Linked DNA regions of Pontibacter akesuensis. The protein of the gene in region 1 interacts with the protein of each later gene in a pairwise test. Links are inferred from orthologs where the notes say so. Each region holds a gene or a part of one and is shown on either strand. Other genes may lie near its edges.

Region 1 (7,207 bases):
TTCAGAATTTTGCCTTCAAACAGAAGATAGGCGCGGTCCGTGATGGAAAGTGTTTCATTTACGTTGTGGTCGGTGATCAGGATTCCAATGTTCTTATTCTTCAGCTTCGCCACAATGGTCTGGATTTCCTCCACGGCAATAGGGTCCACACCCGCAAAGGGCTCATCCAGCAGCACGAACTTAGGGTCTACGGCCAGGGCGCGCGCAATCTCGGTGCGCCGGCGCTCGCCGCCAGAAAGGACGATGCCCTTGTTCTTGCGTACGTGCGTCAGCGAGAACTCCTCCAGCAGTTCCTCCACCTTCTCATGCTGCGCTTTCCTGGGCATATTGGTCATCTCCAGCACGGCCAGAATATTTTCCTCCACCGTTAGCTGCCGGAAAACCGATGCCTCCTGCGCCAGGTAACCCACCCCGCGAGTGGCGCGCTTGTACATGGGCAGGTTGGTAATATCCTCTTTGTCCAGAAATATCTTTCCCTGGTTCGGCTTCACGAGCCCCACGATCATGTAGAACGAGGTGGTTTTACCGGCGCCGTTTGGCCCCAGCAACCCCACTATTTCGCCCTGGTTTACCTCCACGCTCACGTCGTTTACCACTGTGCGCGATTTATACTTCTTTATCAGGTTTTCGGCTCTCAGTATCATCGTTGCTAAATTACACATAAAGCCACCATCCTGCAACGGGTGTATGATGCATGGCTTTCCGATGCGGCCAATCCTTCGGTATTAGAAAAATTCTATTATCTTTCTACAATAAAGTTTATAACCCTGTGGCATAGCTCTTGACTGATGCTGTTTTAATCCCTATTTTGTAACACGCTTCATTCTACAACTTTGGCCCATGACGTTTACCTTACTGCTTTCAGCTTTCCAGAAGCTTGCTTTTTCCGGTCTGCTGCTTTACACCACCATGTTTGGCGCAGCCGCTGGCAGCATAGATACAAACAACGATAATACAAAAACCGCCGCCACCAGCACCACCGCTTTGCGTGGCATTGATGTATCGAGGTGGCAAAAAGAGGTGAACTGGGCTATGGTTAGCGAGTCGGAGGTGACGTTTGCGTTTGTGAAGGCCACGCAGGGCGATTTCCGCCTGGACCCATACTTCGCCCGGAACTGGGAGGAAACCAAGCGCCACGGCATTAAGCGCGGGGCCTACCATTTTTACAAGCCAGAGGCGCCTGTGCAGGACCAGATAAAGCTGTTCACCAGCACGGTTACGCTGGAACCCGGCGACTTGCCCCCTGTACTGGACATCGAGGTATCAGACCCGAAAGTAAGCGCCGACCAGATGCGGAAGGATATCAAAGTTTGGCTGGAGGCTGTAACCGCGCACTATGGCGTGCGCCCGATCATCTATACCAGCCAGAACTACTACCGCCGCTACCTGCAGGGCCACTTCACCGACTACCATTTCTGGATTGCCCGCTACAGCGACAACAAGCCCGATATTCACCACACCGACAGCTGGATGTTCTGGCAGTACACCGACAGGGGCTCCATCTCGGGCATCAATGCGGCCGTTGACATTAACTTTTTTGTGGGCGATGTGGACCAGTTAAGCTCTCTGTGCCTGCCGCAGTTCACGGCCACCTCTGACCTGGCTAGTCCGTTGGGGCAGTTGAAGCACCGACAGCCGCTGCCATAGTTTTTATACTTATACTTCTTGTTTCAAACACAGGCCATAGCTACTTCCTGATAGCTTGGTCATTCCGCGCGCTTTCATTTTTCACCTATAAAAACAAGTTATGGAAACACCTTTACCACTCCCTGCAGAGGAGGTTGTGGAGCCTGCCGCTCCCGTTCTGGATCAGCAATTGCTGGACCTGTACCTGCACAAATTAAGTATGGAACAGCACCTGATCAAAGGCTTGGCAGCCGGACTACTGGCAGCGGCTGTCGGAGGCGTGGCCTGGGCCGCTGTTACCGTCGCCACCGGTTACCAGATCGGATACATGGCGGTGGCCGTTGGTTTCCTGGTAGGCTATGCCATCCGCACCATGGGGCAGGGCATTGATAAGGTCTTCGGCGTTCTGGGTGCAGTACTGGCCCTGTTCGGTTGCGTGCTGGGCAACTTTCTCAGCACAACGGGCTTTATTGCGCAGGAGCTCAATATGGGGTACGTGGAAACGCTGCTGGCACTGGACTACAGCCTGCTTCCGGAAATCATGGCAGAGACCTTCTCTCCGATGGATGCCCTTTTCTATGGCATTGCCCTCTACCAAGGCTACAAGTTGTCTTTCAGGCAGATTAGCCAGGAGGAATTACTTGCAAACGCAAGTGCTCCGGTGTCAGCCTGAACAACACCTAGTACGTACCAAAAAAGGCTCCTTAACGGGAGCCTTTTTTATTTTGTTCGGATGTCCTTGAGGTGGAGTTGCAGGTTGATGATGCCCCTGTAGATGTTTTCTTCAATAGTATAGCACACATCAAACGGCCGGCCAGAGGAAATAGCGTCGAAGTGATCGGCCAGGCCAAAACCAATGGCGTCGATATAGGTGAAGCCGTCCTGGGTCAGGCGCAGTTTGAGGTGCGTATCGCCCACAATCTTTGCGTTGCCAGCATCCATCACGCCCTCCGATACAAACACAGGCCGCATGTTGCCAGGGCCGAAGGGCTCCATCTGCCGAATAATGTTGTAGAAGTTGCGTGTGATCTGCCTCAGCTGCAGCGGGGCATCTATGCTTATCTGCGGGATTTTCTGCTCTGGGGTGATCGTCTCTGCCACCACCTGCTCAAAGCGCTCCCGAAAGGCCTGCACGTTCGCTACAGGCAGCGTAAGGCCTGCGGCATACATGTGGCCGCCAAACTGCTCCAGCAGGTCAGAGCAGCTCTCTATGGCGTTGTGCACGTTAAAACCGTGCACCGACCTGGCAGAGCCCGAAGCCATACCGTTGGATTGCGTCAGGATGATGGTGGGGCGGTAGTAATGCTCGATGCAGCGCGAGGCCACAATACCGATCACGCCCTTGTGCCAGTTCTCGTTGAACAGCACCGTGGAATTGGCACTCTTCAGGAAATCATCCTCCTGAATCATCTGCAGCGCCTCTTTGGTAATGTTGGTGTCTTTGCTGCGGCGCTCTTTGTTCGACTCATTGATGATGCCAGCCATTCGGTGCGCCTCTTCCTTGGTTTGGGCAAGCAGCATGCGCACGGAGTTCTTGGCATCGCCCATACGGCCGGCAGCGTTGATGCGCGGCGCAAACCCAAACACAATGCTGGTAATGTCCATCTCCCCTTTCAGATCAGCAAGGTCTTTCAACGCATCCAATCCCGGGCGCATGGCCTGCGGGCCGTTGAGGTGCTGCAACCCCTGATAGGCCAGAATACGGTTCTCACCGGTGATGGGCACAATATCGGCGGCTATACTTACCACCAGCAAATCGAGAAACTTCAGCGCTTCGCTCTGGTCAATATCATTCTGCATACAGAAGGCCTGCAGCAGCTTAAAGCCCACGCCGCAACCTGAGAGCTCTTTGTACGGATAAGGGCAATCTACGCGCTTGGGGTCCAGCACGGCTACGGCCTGTGGCACGTCATCGTCGGGCAGGTGGTGGTCGCAGATGATAAAGTCGATGCCGAGGCTGGCGGCATAGGCTACTTTGTCAGCTGATTTAATGCCGCAGTCCAGGCTGATGATGAGGGTAACCTTCTGTTCGGCCGCCCAGTCCATGCCCTGCTGCGACACGCCGTAGCCTTCTTTGTACCTGTCCGGGATGTAGAAATCGATATTGGAAGTATAGTTGCGCAGGAAGCCGTACATCAGCGCCACCGAGGTGGTGCCGTCTACGTCATAATCGCCGTACACCAGGATTTTCTCGTTGCGGTGCAGCGCCTCGTTCAGGCGGTCGACGGCCCGGTCCATGTCCTTCATCAGGAAGGGGTCGTGCAGGTCTTGCAGGGAAGGACGGAAAAAGTGCTTGGCTTCGTCGTAGGTGCAGACACCGCGCTGGCAAAGTATACTCGTAAGCGTGGTGCTTACTTTAAGCTGCTCTGCTAGCTGTTCTACAGTTTCTGCTGGCGCTTCCTGGCTGATAACCCACCTTTTCTCCATATGCTCTTCTGTACACTTCTGGTCTTGCCTGCAAAGGTAGCTAATTCGGGAGGATTATGTTTGCCTGCCCCGGAACACTTCACTCCTTCGCGCTTAATTTCGTACTTTTGTGCCGTACAACAGGATGAGGAATGAAACGATTACGAGAGCTTTTCGAAAAGTATGGAAACTACTCCCTTGACTTAGTCATGTATGGTTTTTTTCTGCTCTTTATACTGCTGCTTTTTGTCTTCTTTAGCTAAGTATTTTAGACGCAAGTATAAAGACACAGGACACAGTACTTTTGCATCGCGCCATCTGCTATCAAGTATGGCGCCCGTGTTGTGTGCTCAACCAAGGTAGTATTTCGGTTGTTGTATCACTAAAAACAATGCTGGAACCCTTCAGCTAATCATTTCTAATTCATAACTTCTAATTTCTAATTCCGCGAAGCGCTAATTCAGCTTGTCTCCCCGCAGCTTGCGGAACCGTTTACGGGCCTCTGCTGCGTAAATGCTGCCCTGGTGCTTCACCAGCAGTTCGTTGTAGAGCTGCTGCGCCTTGTCCTTCTCCCCCAGGTTCTCTTCCAGTATAAAGGCCATGCGGTACAGCGCGTCATCGCTTAGGATGTCGTACTGCGGATTGCCTGTTATCTTCTGCAGGCTCTCTACTGCCTTCGCAAACTCTCCCGATCGCTCGTACAGCGTTGCCTTCTGAAAGTATATTTCATCGGTAAGGCTGTGTCCCGGGTACTTTTGCAGCATCCCGTCCAGCGCTGTGTGTGCCTCCTGTAGCTTGTTCTGGAAAATGAGCAAATCAATGGCTGCATACTCCTCCATGGCTACTGTTGAGGTATCCAATCCGGTATTGTCGGTGATTAGCAGGCTAAGGTCCATGGCATCGTTGGCAATCTCGCGGCTGGTAGCCAGCTTCAGTATATCCAGGTGCGCCTGCGCCAGCTCAAAATCGCCTTTATAGTAGTTCAGCCGGGCATTACGCAGCTTCGCCTCATGCCCAATCGGCGTTTCCTTGTGTGATTTTTCCACCTGTGCGTACAGCAGCGTGCTCTCCCACGGCTCCCCCTTCAGCAGGTAAATATCACCCAGGGTAAGTTTGCTTTCCGCTACCATGTTTGGATCAGCGCGCGGCATGGCAATGGCTTCCTGCAGCAGGGCAGTCGCTTTCTCTTTATCATCCAGGTAAAAGGCATGGAGCCCGGCCATGTGCTGCAGCACTTCCACCGTTTCAGGGCGGCGCCCAATCTCCGCCAGCAGTGCCTCGTAATCGGCGATCAGCGCCTGTATCTTTTCCTTGCTCACCGGAAACGTATTCTGCACCTGCCGCTCACGCGCGTTTATCAGCCGTTGCCTTGCCACCAAGTAGTATGGCCCCTGTGGGTACTCCTGCACCATGTATTCATAAGCTTCTATGGCACCTTCATAATCATCGTTTTTCAGGCTGATGGCACCTAAATCCATTACACGGGTACCGCCGCTGCGCGTACGTTTGTCTACCGCCCGGGCCTGCATGAGTGCGCCGTAGAAATCTTTGCGCTGGATGTACAGCCAGATGAGCATCTCGTTGAAAGCAACCTTATCGGGCTGCTGCTGCACCCGTTTTAAAAGCTCCGTCTCCATCAGGTCCAGGTTCTTCTCGTCTTGCAGCGCGTTCTGCAGGCGGCTTTGCACATAGCCCAGCTCGCTCTCATTCTGCTGCAGCAGGTTTAGCACCTCAGGTATCAGTTTGTCTGTTTTCTGGCGGTAAGAGTACAGTGCAATCAGGGGCTGGCTGTAGGCAAAAGGATCGTTGCTGACCTGGCGCCCACGCAAGTAGGCTTTCTCAGCGTAGTCGAAGAGGTCGTTTTGCATGAACACGCTGGCCAATACGATCACCTCCTCCGGCTTCACACCTTCCAGTAGCTTATTGAACTGCTTCTCTGCCGCGGCTTTGTCGCCTGCAGCCTGTAATACCAGCCCCATATCTACCTCATAGGCCAGGTTGCCGGGGTTCTGCTTTATCGTTTTCTTTACCAGCTTCTCCGCTTCCTTGTAATTGCGCTGGGCTAGCAGGGTCTTCAGGTAATCGGGGTACACCATGTGGAACAACTGCTCGTTGCTGATCATCTTGCTGTACAGGGCCTCTGCCTTGGCATAATCGCCCTGGCTGAAGTACTGGCGTGCCAGCCTCAGGTCCTGCTGCTGTGCCGTGGCCATAGGAGCCGCAAACAGCACCAGCAGTGCCAGCACCAACGTGTATAATATGTTCTTCCGCATAGCTTCTTTAAAACGCTTCGGCTTTGTGCCTTGGTATGTCCTTCTTCCTTAACTATTAATATACCAAATCAGTTTGGATTTCGCAGTCTGTTTTTGGTTTGGTGGTTGCTTATACTTGTCCCGCCCGTTCCCATACTTTGGTTTGTGAAGTATAGCGATGGCTGGTGGTTAATGACCGTTAAAGCTCCTCAAACTTATCATACTTGCTTTGCACACAAATAAAAGAGCCACTCCTTGCGGGGAGTGGCTCTTGAAGTATAGGATGCGCGGGTAGCTTAGAAGAAGCGTACGCGGTTATCCACGATTTCTGATTTCTCTTTGATGGCCTCGAAGGCATTGCTCTGGGCATTGCCGCTACGCGTGCTGCGCATCTGCTCTTTTACGTTAGAGAAGTCGTTGATTTCCGGGGCCGGGTTCAGGTTCGTCAGCTCCACCATCAGCACGCCGCCCTGTCCCTCGAAAGGAGCTGTGCGGGCACCTGGCTTCATACCGAATGCCTTGCCTACTGCCACTGGCTCTACACCCACACCTGGGATGGCAGCAGAAGCAAACGTAATGTTATCAGCCGACTGTACGGTGGCTTCCTGGCCATAGGCAGCTGCAATCTGTTCCAGAGTAGTGCCTTTTGCAGTCGTAAGCTTCTCGATGATCTGCTGTGCCTTCACCTCGCTGCGAACAGCGGCAGTTAATTCTTCGCGCACATTGTCTATGGAAGCATAGCCTTTCTCGCGCTCGCCAGTCAGGGTTGCCACCACGAACATATCACCTACCTCATATACGGGAGACACATCGCCTACTTCTGTATCCTTGGCATACGCCCAACGCACCAGTTCACGTGCATTTGACAGGTCGTTCACCATGATCTGATTTTTGCCGATGTTAGCAGCCTCCTCCTTTACCAG
Region 2 (7,374 bases), 1.5 Mb from region 1 along the record:
AGGTCCGCCATAGGTGTTTCTGTTTCCACCATAGCTGGAGCTGCTCCCATAACTGTTGCGGTCACGGTTTTCATAGGATCTGCGGCGATCGTTATCATCATCGCTGAACCAGGATTTTACCGTATCTCCAGCCTTCTCTAGAAAGCCCCGATCATGGTCATCATGGTTGTTACGGTCATAATCAGAGCCATAACGGTTGCTAGAGCCATAGTTGTTGTTGCTGGAACCATAGCTGCTGTCGCTTCTGTAGCCCATTCTGTCTCTGTTTCCAGAGCCATAGTTGCTTGATCCGTAGTTAGACGAGCCATAGTTAGAACCTGATCCGTAGTTAGAGCTTCTGCCATAGTCAGATCCATTACGGTCGCGGTCATAGTCTGTGCCGTAATTGCTGGTAGTATAGCCCGTGCCATAAGTGCCGGAGCCATAGTTTCCGCTGTAGCTAGACCCACTGTTGTAAGTGCCGCTACCGTAGCTGTTTCTGCCCGAGTTGCGGTCAGAGTCATAGCTTGAGTAGCTGTCGCGGTTGCTCATGCCGCTTCTTCTGCGGTTATCGTTGTCATCGTCGTTAAACCACGAGGATACTTTATTTTCTGCTTTATCCCAGAAACTGCGGTCGTTGTCATTGTCTCTGTTGGAGCCATAGCGGTTGCTGGAACCATAGTTATCAGACGAGCCATAATCTGAGCGACCGTAGCTTGAGCCACTACTGCGTGGTGAATCATAAAATGAGCCGGTTGTGCGGCCGGTTCCAGAGCTTGAATAAGCGTCTATACCTGATCCCATGCCTGAGTTACGGTTTCCGTAGCCACTTGCACTTGAACTGCCATAGCTTGTGCGGTGGCGGTCTGTTAAATCCATATCGCCGGAATAATAGTTTCTGGCTGATCCTCTCGTTCTGGTTGTTTCGTTGTCATTAAACGGGTTGTAGCCCGAGTTTTCATAGCTTCTCATAGTTGTCGGTTTTAATTTAAAGATCTTATTTTCATCGTATTTGCTAGTCCCAATTATAAAACCGGGGCTAGTTATTTTTACGTCTTCCTGGCATATATGTTATAATCTTCCTCTTTGCACTGTTCAAAAGTAACACAGCAACCCACCCAATGCTTTAGCGGCTAAAAGCTCTTTACTAGTGGTGCAATGCATAAAATATTTTACAAGTATAAAGTGCCAGCCTTTATAGTACTTTAAGATTGTTTGGCTACTTAAGAGTTAATTAGCAGGGTAGGTATATAAGGGCTGTGAACCTATTTTACAACTTGTATTACGGTGCTTTTTGCCTCTGTTTGGTGCTATGTATCTCGCTTTTGATATGAGCCTTAAATAGCAATATATTTATAAGGTTCAAACTGGTGCATTGCTTTTGATGGTTTTTCTTTGTGGAGAAGGAAATTTAAAGTGCAATTCAGCTGTTTACCCGTCGTTAACAGTACATCACATTTTAGCCATATTTTTCATATGAGATTAAAAACAATGCTAGCCGCTCTGGCAGCAGTAGGCATGCTTACTGCGTGTGAGGATATCTTTGAGGATGGAAACATGCAACCTGATGGCTCAAAACCTAGTGTCGTAGTAAATAGCCCAAGCAGCAACCAAGCTATTAATGTGGCGCAGGGGCTGCTCGTCAATATCTCCGCCGTTGATAAAGACAAAGTAAAGGATCTTGATATTGTGCTGCAGTCGCAGGAGGAGGAGCAGAATACACTGATCAGCTTCTCAACCACCCCGGATAAAAACGTGGTGGAGTTTGACTCGGTAGTAAGTGTCCAGGGAGTTAAGCCCGGTCGCTACAACCTCATTATCACCGCAACCGACTACCGCACCAACCAGACTGTTCAGGAGGTTCCGGTAATCATTCAGGCTCCTGCAAATTAGAACGAACGCTTTTATAACTGAAAAGGCTGCTGTGGTATCATCCACAGCAGCCTTTTCAGTTTAGCTTTTTTCCCCCTCATCCGTAGCCGGTTTATACTTCAGCAGCAGCCAATCCTTTAAGTATGGCTTCTTAAAACTGGTACACTACCTGCCACTGCTCATTAAGTATAAGCGCGGCATCGAAAGGCTCACCGGTTTTTTGGGAGATAAAACCCTTTATTTTTGGCGTCTTACCTTTCAGTACCAGCGCAGCAATTTGCTTTTCTGACAGTTGTTTGCCGCCCATCTCAAAGGGCACCAGGAATTTGCAGCCCTCCCTGAACCGGCTGCAGCCATAGGCGCTGTTGCCTTTGAGCAACTTACCCTGCTTGCACCTGGGGCACTGGGCAAAGGGATCTTTCTCGGCGGTTTTCTCCACCTTCTCCACCTTCTCCACCACCAGTTGCTTATTTGCATCCAGCGTAAGTATGGCATCATAGCTTTCACCCTGCGCATCCTTAAACCCTTTGATGGTGGGCGTTTTGCCTTTGCTCAGCAGGGCCTGCACCTGCTTATCGGTTATTTCCTTGCCCTGCTGTTCGATGGGCAGCAGAAAGCGGCAGCCTTCTTTATAGCGGATGCAGCCATAGGCTTTGGAGCCCTTTAAAATGTGGCCTTCTTTGCAGGCAGGGCAGGAGCCAAGTCCCTGAGTCGGAGGTGCAGCAGCGCTGTTCTTTTTAGCTGCTTTAGCAGGCTTTTGTGCAGGCTTTGCTTCGTCCGGTTGCGGCTCCATTGTTACGGTGGCGGCGTGGTCATACTTCACTTCCTGCACCAGGCTCATCACAAACTCCTGCAGTTCCTGCAGAAACGTCTCGGCTTTAAACTCGCCGCCCTCTATTTGCCGTAGCTTGCGCTCCCACTGCCCCGTCATCTCCGCCGACTTCAGCGTCTGGTTTCTTATAACGCCAATCAGGTCGATGCCCATTTGTGTGGGAATGATTTTCTTCTTGTCTTTGCGGATGTACTGGCGCTTAAAGAGTGTCTCGATGATGGCGGCACGGGTAGAGGGGCGGCCGATTCCGTTCTCCTTCAGCGCGTCCTTCAATTCCTCATCCTCCACCTGCCTGCCGGCTGTTTCCATGGCGCGAAGCAGGGTGGCCTCTGTATACTCCTTGGGCGGGTTCGTCATTTTCTTCTCCAGCAGCGGGGCGTGCGGGCCATGTTCGCCTTTGTCGAAGTGGGGGAGAACGCCGGTAGCTTCGTCCTCTTCTTTCCCGTCCTTGGTGGTTGGTTCGGTTTTGATGTCTTCCGCACCGTACAGCACGCGCCAGCCCGGCTCCAGAATCTGCTTGCCGCGCACCCGGAAATCATACCCAGCCGACTCGGCCATCACTGTGGTGTTGCTCACAATACAATCCGGGTACAGGGCAGCCAGGAAACGGCGCGTGATGATATCGTACACATCCGCTTCGCGCCCGTACAGGCTACCTGCATCAGCGCCTGTCGGGATGATGGCGTGGTGGTCTGTTACTTTGTTGTTGTTAAAGACTTTCTTCGTTTTCCGGATTTTACTTTCTAAGAGCGGCGCTACTTCCTGCCTGTACTGGTTCAGCCCCTGCAGGATGTCGGGAATCTTCGGGTAGATATCATCGGGCAAAAACGTGGTATCCACACGCGGGTAGGAAACTACCTTTTTTTCGTACAGGCTCTGCACCGTTTTCAGTGTCTCGTCTGCCGAAAGGCTTAACTTGTTGTTGCACTCAATCTGCAATGAGGTCAGGTCGAATAACTTAGGCGGAGATTCGGTGCCTTTCTTTGTCTCCACATCCGTTATAGTCAGTTCCGCCTCCCGGATGGCATCCATTATTTTCTGCGCCTCTTCCTCTTTCTGGAAGCGCCCATTGGTACTCGAGAAGGTTGTGTCGCGGTAAACGGTTTTAAGCTCCCAGAAAGGCTGGGGCACAAAATTGGCTATTTCGTGATGTCGGTTCACCAGCATGGCCAATGTAGGCGTCTGCACCCTGCCTATGGAAAGCGTCTGGCGGCCGTTGGCATACTTCAGCGTAAAGAGGCGCGTGGCGTTCAGGCCCAGCAGCCAATCGCCGATGGCGCGGCTTTTACCTGCCTGGTACAGCAGATCGAATTCCGAGCCATCCTTTAGTTTGGCAAAGCCCTGCCGAATGGCATCCTCGGTGAGCGAGGAAATCCAGAGGCGTTTAAAAGGCTTACGGTAATTAGCCTCCGTAAGCACCCAGCGCTGTATTACTTCCCCTTCCTGCCCGGCGTCACCGCAGTTTATTACTTCCTCGGCATTCTCCAGCAGCTTTTTTATAATACCGAACTGCTTTTGCACCCCGCTGTCCTTCATCAGCTTAATGCCATACTTCTCAGGCAGCATCGGCAGGTCGTACATGCTCCAGCGCTTCCACTCGGGTTTGTAATCGTCGGGTTCGCGCAGGGTACAGAAATGCCCGAAGGTCCAGGTTACCTGATAGCCGTTGCCTTCAAAGTAGCCTTCTTTCCTGGCTTTGGCACCAAGCACCAGGGCAATCTCACGGGCAACACTCGGTTTTTCAGCAATGCAAACTTTCAAGCTTCGTGGTTTTTAAGAGTATAATCAGCCTACAAATTTAATCATTTCAGGGCTGATCTGCGAACTTAATATAAAGGGATTGGCAGAATCAAAACTTAAAACAAAAGAGCATTTCTGATGTTGAGGGCATATGGAAATACAACAATCCGGGTGTAGGCTATTGTAGAGTTATACTTACCTTTAGGCCTAATAATTATATTTTTATAATTAAGTGTTTCATCCCTAATGTTATAAACCTTGCGTTGCAACATTAGGAGCAAAGTGGTTGTAGAACAAAGTAATTACCTTGAGCAAATGATATATGATTACTAATGTGATAAAGTATGGCCGAGCTGCTTTGATGCCGGTCGTACTGCTTTTCAGCGCCTTTTTTATGCAGGCCTGCGAAGAGTTTGAATACAGCCCTTACGAAGTGCGCCTTAGTGCTGATGAGAAAGGCATCAACAAGCGCAACATCGATAAAATAAATGCGCTGAACATTTCCCCTTCAGATACCCTTCGCTTCGTGCTCACCTCAGACCCACAGGGGTTTTACCAGGAAAACGAGAAGCTGGTAAGGCAGATCAACACATTGGATGACATCTCTTTTGTGCTGATTGGGGGGGACTTGACTGATTTTGGCCTCACCAAGGAGTTCAAGCTGGTGCATGAAGATTTCAAGACCCTAAAAATGCCATACGTGGCGGTGGTGGGCAACCATGATGCCATCAACAACGGCAAAGAGGTTTTCAGCGCCATGTACGGCGACTATGACGTGAGCTTCGGGGTGGGCAACAGCAGGTTTATTTTGCTGAACACCAATGCGCTGGAGTTTAAGGATGAGGCGCCGGACCTGGTGTGGCTGGAGCAGGAACTGCAAGCGGCTGCGGGTTACGAGCACATCTTCGTGATTTCGCACATTCCCCCTACCAACGGTGAGTTTGGGGAGAATAACGCTGAGAAGTATAGCAACCTGCTGAAGCAGTACAACGCCTCATACTCAATCCACGGGCACAACCATAGCTTTAAACACCACTACCCGTATGGGGAGCAGGTACCGTATATGGAGTCAGCCGCTACCGAAGACCTGGAGTATGTAGTGTTCACGGTTGTTGGAAACCGGGTGAGTTACGAGCGGGTTATTCTTTAAGCGAATCACGATGAAATTAAAAATACACCTGCTGCTGCTTTGTCTGCTCGCCCTCCCTTATGTAGGTATTGGCCAGATGGCAGCAGACTCTGCGGATGCCAGAAAGTGGTATGCCCCGGATGCGGTAACGCTGCAGTTTGCCGGGAACACGGGTTTTTTGTCGCTGGGGGCCAACTACAGTTTCCAGAAAGATAAAGTGAATGCAGAGTTGCTCTATGGTTTCGTTCCAAAGCTTGATGCCGAGGAAGTGCTGCACCTGCTAACACTAAAAGGCATTTATAAACCTATTCGCAGAGTGGAACTGGGCAATGATTTTACCCTGACGCCGCTACGCATGAACCTGGGCATCAGCTACTATTTCCGGGACCAGTTCTCCACCACCTGGGACTCAGCCTACCCCAAGAACTATTATTGGTGGACCAGCAGCCTGCGTTTAACAGGCGGCCTGGGTTCTGAGCTGCATTATCCGCTCAGAAACAGTAACACGTTCAGGGAACTGACCTTTTATGGAGAAGTTGGCACCTACGACTTGATTGTAACGTCTGCCGTAAAAGACCCTACACTTAAAGCCTGGGACATCATCAGCTTTGCGCTTGGGGCACGGGCAAACTTTTAAGTATAGAATTAAGACTAAATTTTAAATGCAGCCGATAGGGAAGACCATTGTTATACTAGGTGTCATACTTGTAGTGGTCGGGCTGGTGGTATGGCTGGCAGGCGATAAGTTCAGCTGGTTCGGCCACCTCCCAGGCGATATTCGCATAGAGAAGAAGAACATGCGGTTCTATGCCCCCATTACAAGTATGATTTTGCTAAGCATCCTTTTTTCAGTGGTGCTGTGGCTCTTCCGCAAGTTCTTTTAATCTGCAGGATTCAAACTTTGCCAGCACTTGCTTAACTTGTGTCGCCAAAGTATAAATCCTGCACTACCACTTCATCTTACCGGTATTTAACGGTGTCTGTGCTGCTTTGGCTTAGCTACTGAGCCATGTTTTTTATTCTTTCCAAAACCCTTGATTTCCTGTTGATGCCCCTGGTTTGGGTGCTGTTGCTGCTTTTCCTGGCGCTCTTCCTGAGGTCGGTTAAATGGCGGCGCCTTAGCATGGTTGGCGCTGTACTCATACTTGTTGTTTTTAGCAATCCATTTATCAGCAACCTGGCCTGGCGTGCCTGGGAGGTTGCCCCAACACCTGTAAGAGAAGTGGGTACCTATGATGTGGCGGTGGTGTTAACCGGCGTAACAGAGTACCATCCGGGACTGACCGATAGGGTGCACACCAAAAAAGGAGCCGATCGCCTCCTGCACACGCTGCAGCTTTACAGGTTGGGAAAAGTCGATAAAATCCTGATCACCGGCGGCAAAGGTTTTCTGATGGACGACATGGTGCCTGAGGCCGAGCAACTGAAGCGCATCCTGCTGATGGCGAAGGTGCCGGAGGAAGATATCGTGATAGAAACCAGAGCAGTTAACACGCGCGAGAATGCGTTGTTCACGGCTGAACTGCTAGAGCGCCACCCCGAGTGGCAGCGCGTGCTGTTGGTTACCTCAGCCTTCCACATGCGCAGGGCTGCCGGCTGCTTCGAAAAAGCCGGTATCAGGTTTGACGCTTACCCAACGGACTTTTACTCCTCAGCACCCATTTACACACCCGACTACACCATTATTCCCAGCGCCATCTCCTTTGAAAGCTGGCACCACCTGATTCATGAAATAGCAGGATACATGGTGTATAAGATCCTTGGCTATTGCTAAGTATGATGTACTGGTTTGGGAATGTGTTAATTTGCTAATGGGCTGATT

What was found. Proteins that work in one complex are often made in the same cells at the same time.
Region 2: the proteins of recJ (region 1) and A0W33_RS15115 interact in binary tests that used the Escherichia coli proteins (3 or more experiments, as listed by UniProt). The link is inferred for Pontibacter akesuensis from one-to-one orthologs.

The regions. Positions count from the first base shown.
Region 1 is NZ_CP014766.1:2,069,113-2,076,319, reverse strand. Bases 1,701-4,636 are described here. They hold recJ (single-stranded-DNA-specific exonuclease RecJ), read right to left. Parts: upstream 4,054-4,636; coding sequence 2,347-4,053; downstream 1,701-2,346. Other genes in these bases: A0W33_RS08740 (tetratricopeptide repeat protein), read right to left, coding at 4,488-4,636; A0W33_RS08750 (hypothetical protein), read left to right, coding at 1,748-2,299. Outside these bases: lptB (LPS export ABC transporter ATP-binding protein), read right to left, coding at 1-644; A0W33_RS08755 (glycoside hydrolase family 25 protein), read left to right, coding at 841-1,647; more of A0W33_RS08740, read right to left, coding at 4,637-6,305; A0W33_RS08735 (peptidylprolyl isomerase), read right to left, coding at 6,581-7,207. UniProt on the Escherichia coli protein: Single-stranded-DNA-specific exonuclease.
Region 2 is NZ_CP014766.1:3,577,569-3,584,942, forward strand. Bases 1,724-4,826 are described here. They hold A0W33_RS15115 (type IA DNA topoisomerase), read right to left. Parts: upstream 4,445-4,826; coding sequence 2,003-4,444; downstream 1,724-2,002. Other genes in these bases: A0W33_RS15110 (hypothetical protein), read left to right, coding at 1,724-1,872; A0W33_RS15120 (metallophosphoesterase family protein), read left to right, coding at 4,746-4,826. Also shown: A0W33_RS15105 (SWFGD domain-containing protein), read right to left, coding at 1-951; more of A0W33_RS15110, read left to right, coding at 1,456-1,723; more of A0W33_RS15120, read left to right, coding at 4,827-5,573; A0W33_RS15125 (hypothetical protein), read left to right, coding at 5,584-6,189; A0W33_RS15130 (DUF2905 domain-containing protein), read left to right, coding at 6,215-6,436; A0W33_RS15135 (YdcF family protein), read left to right, coding at 6,562-7,326.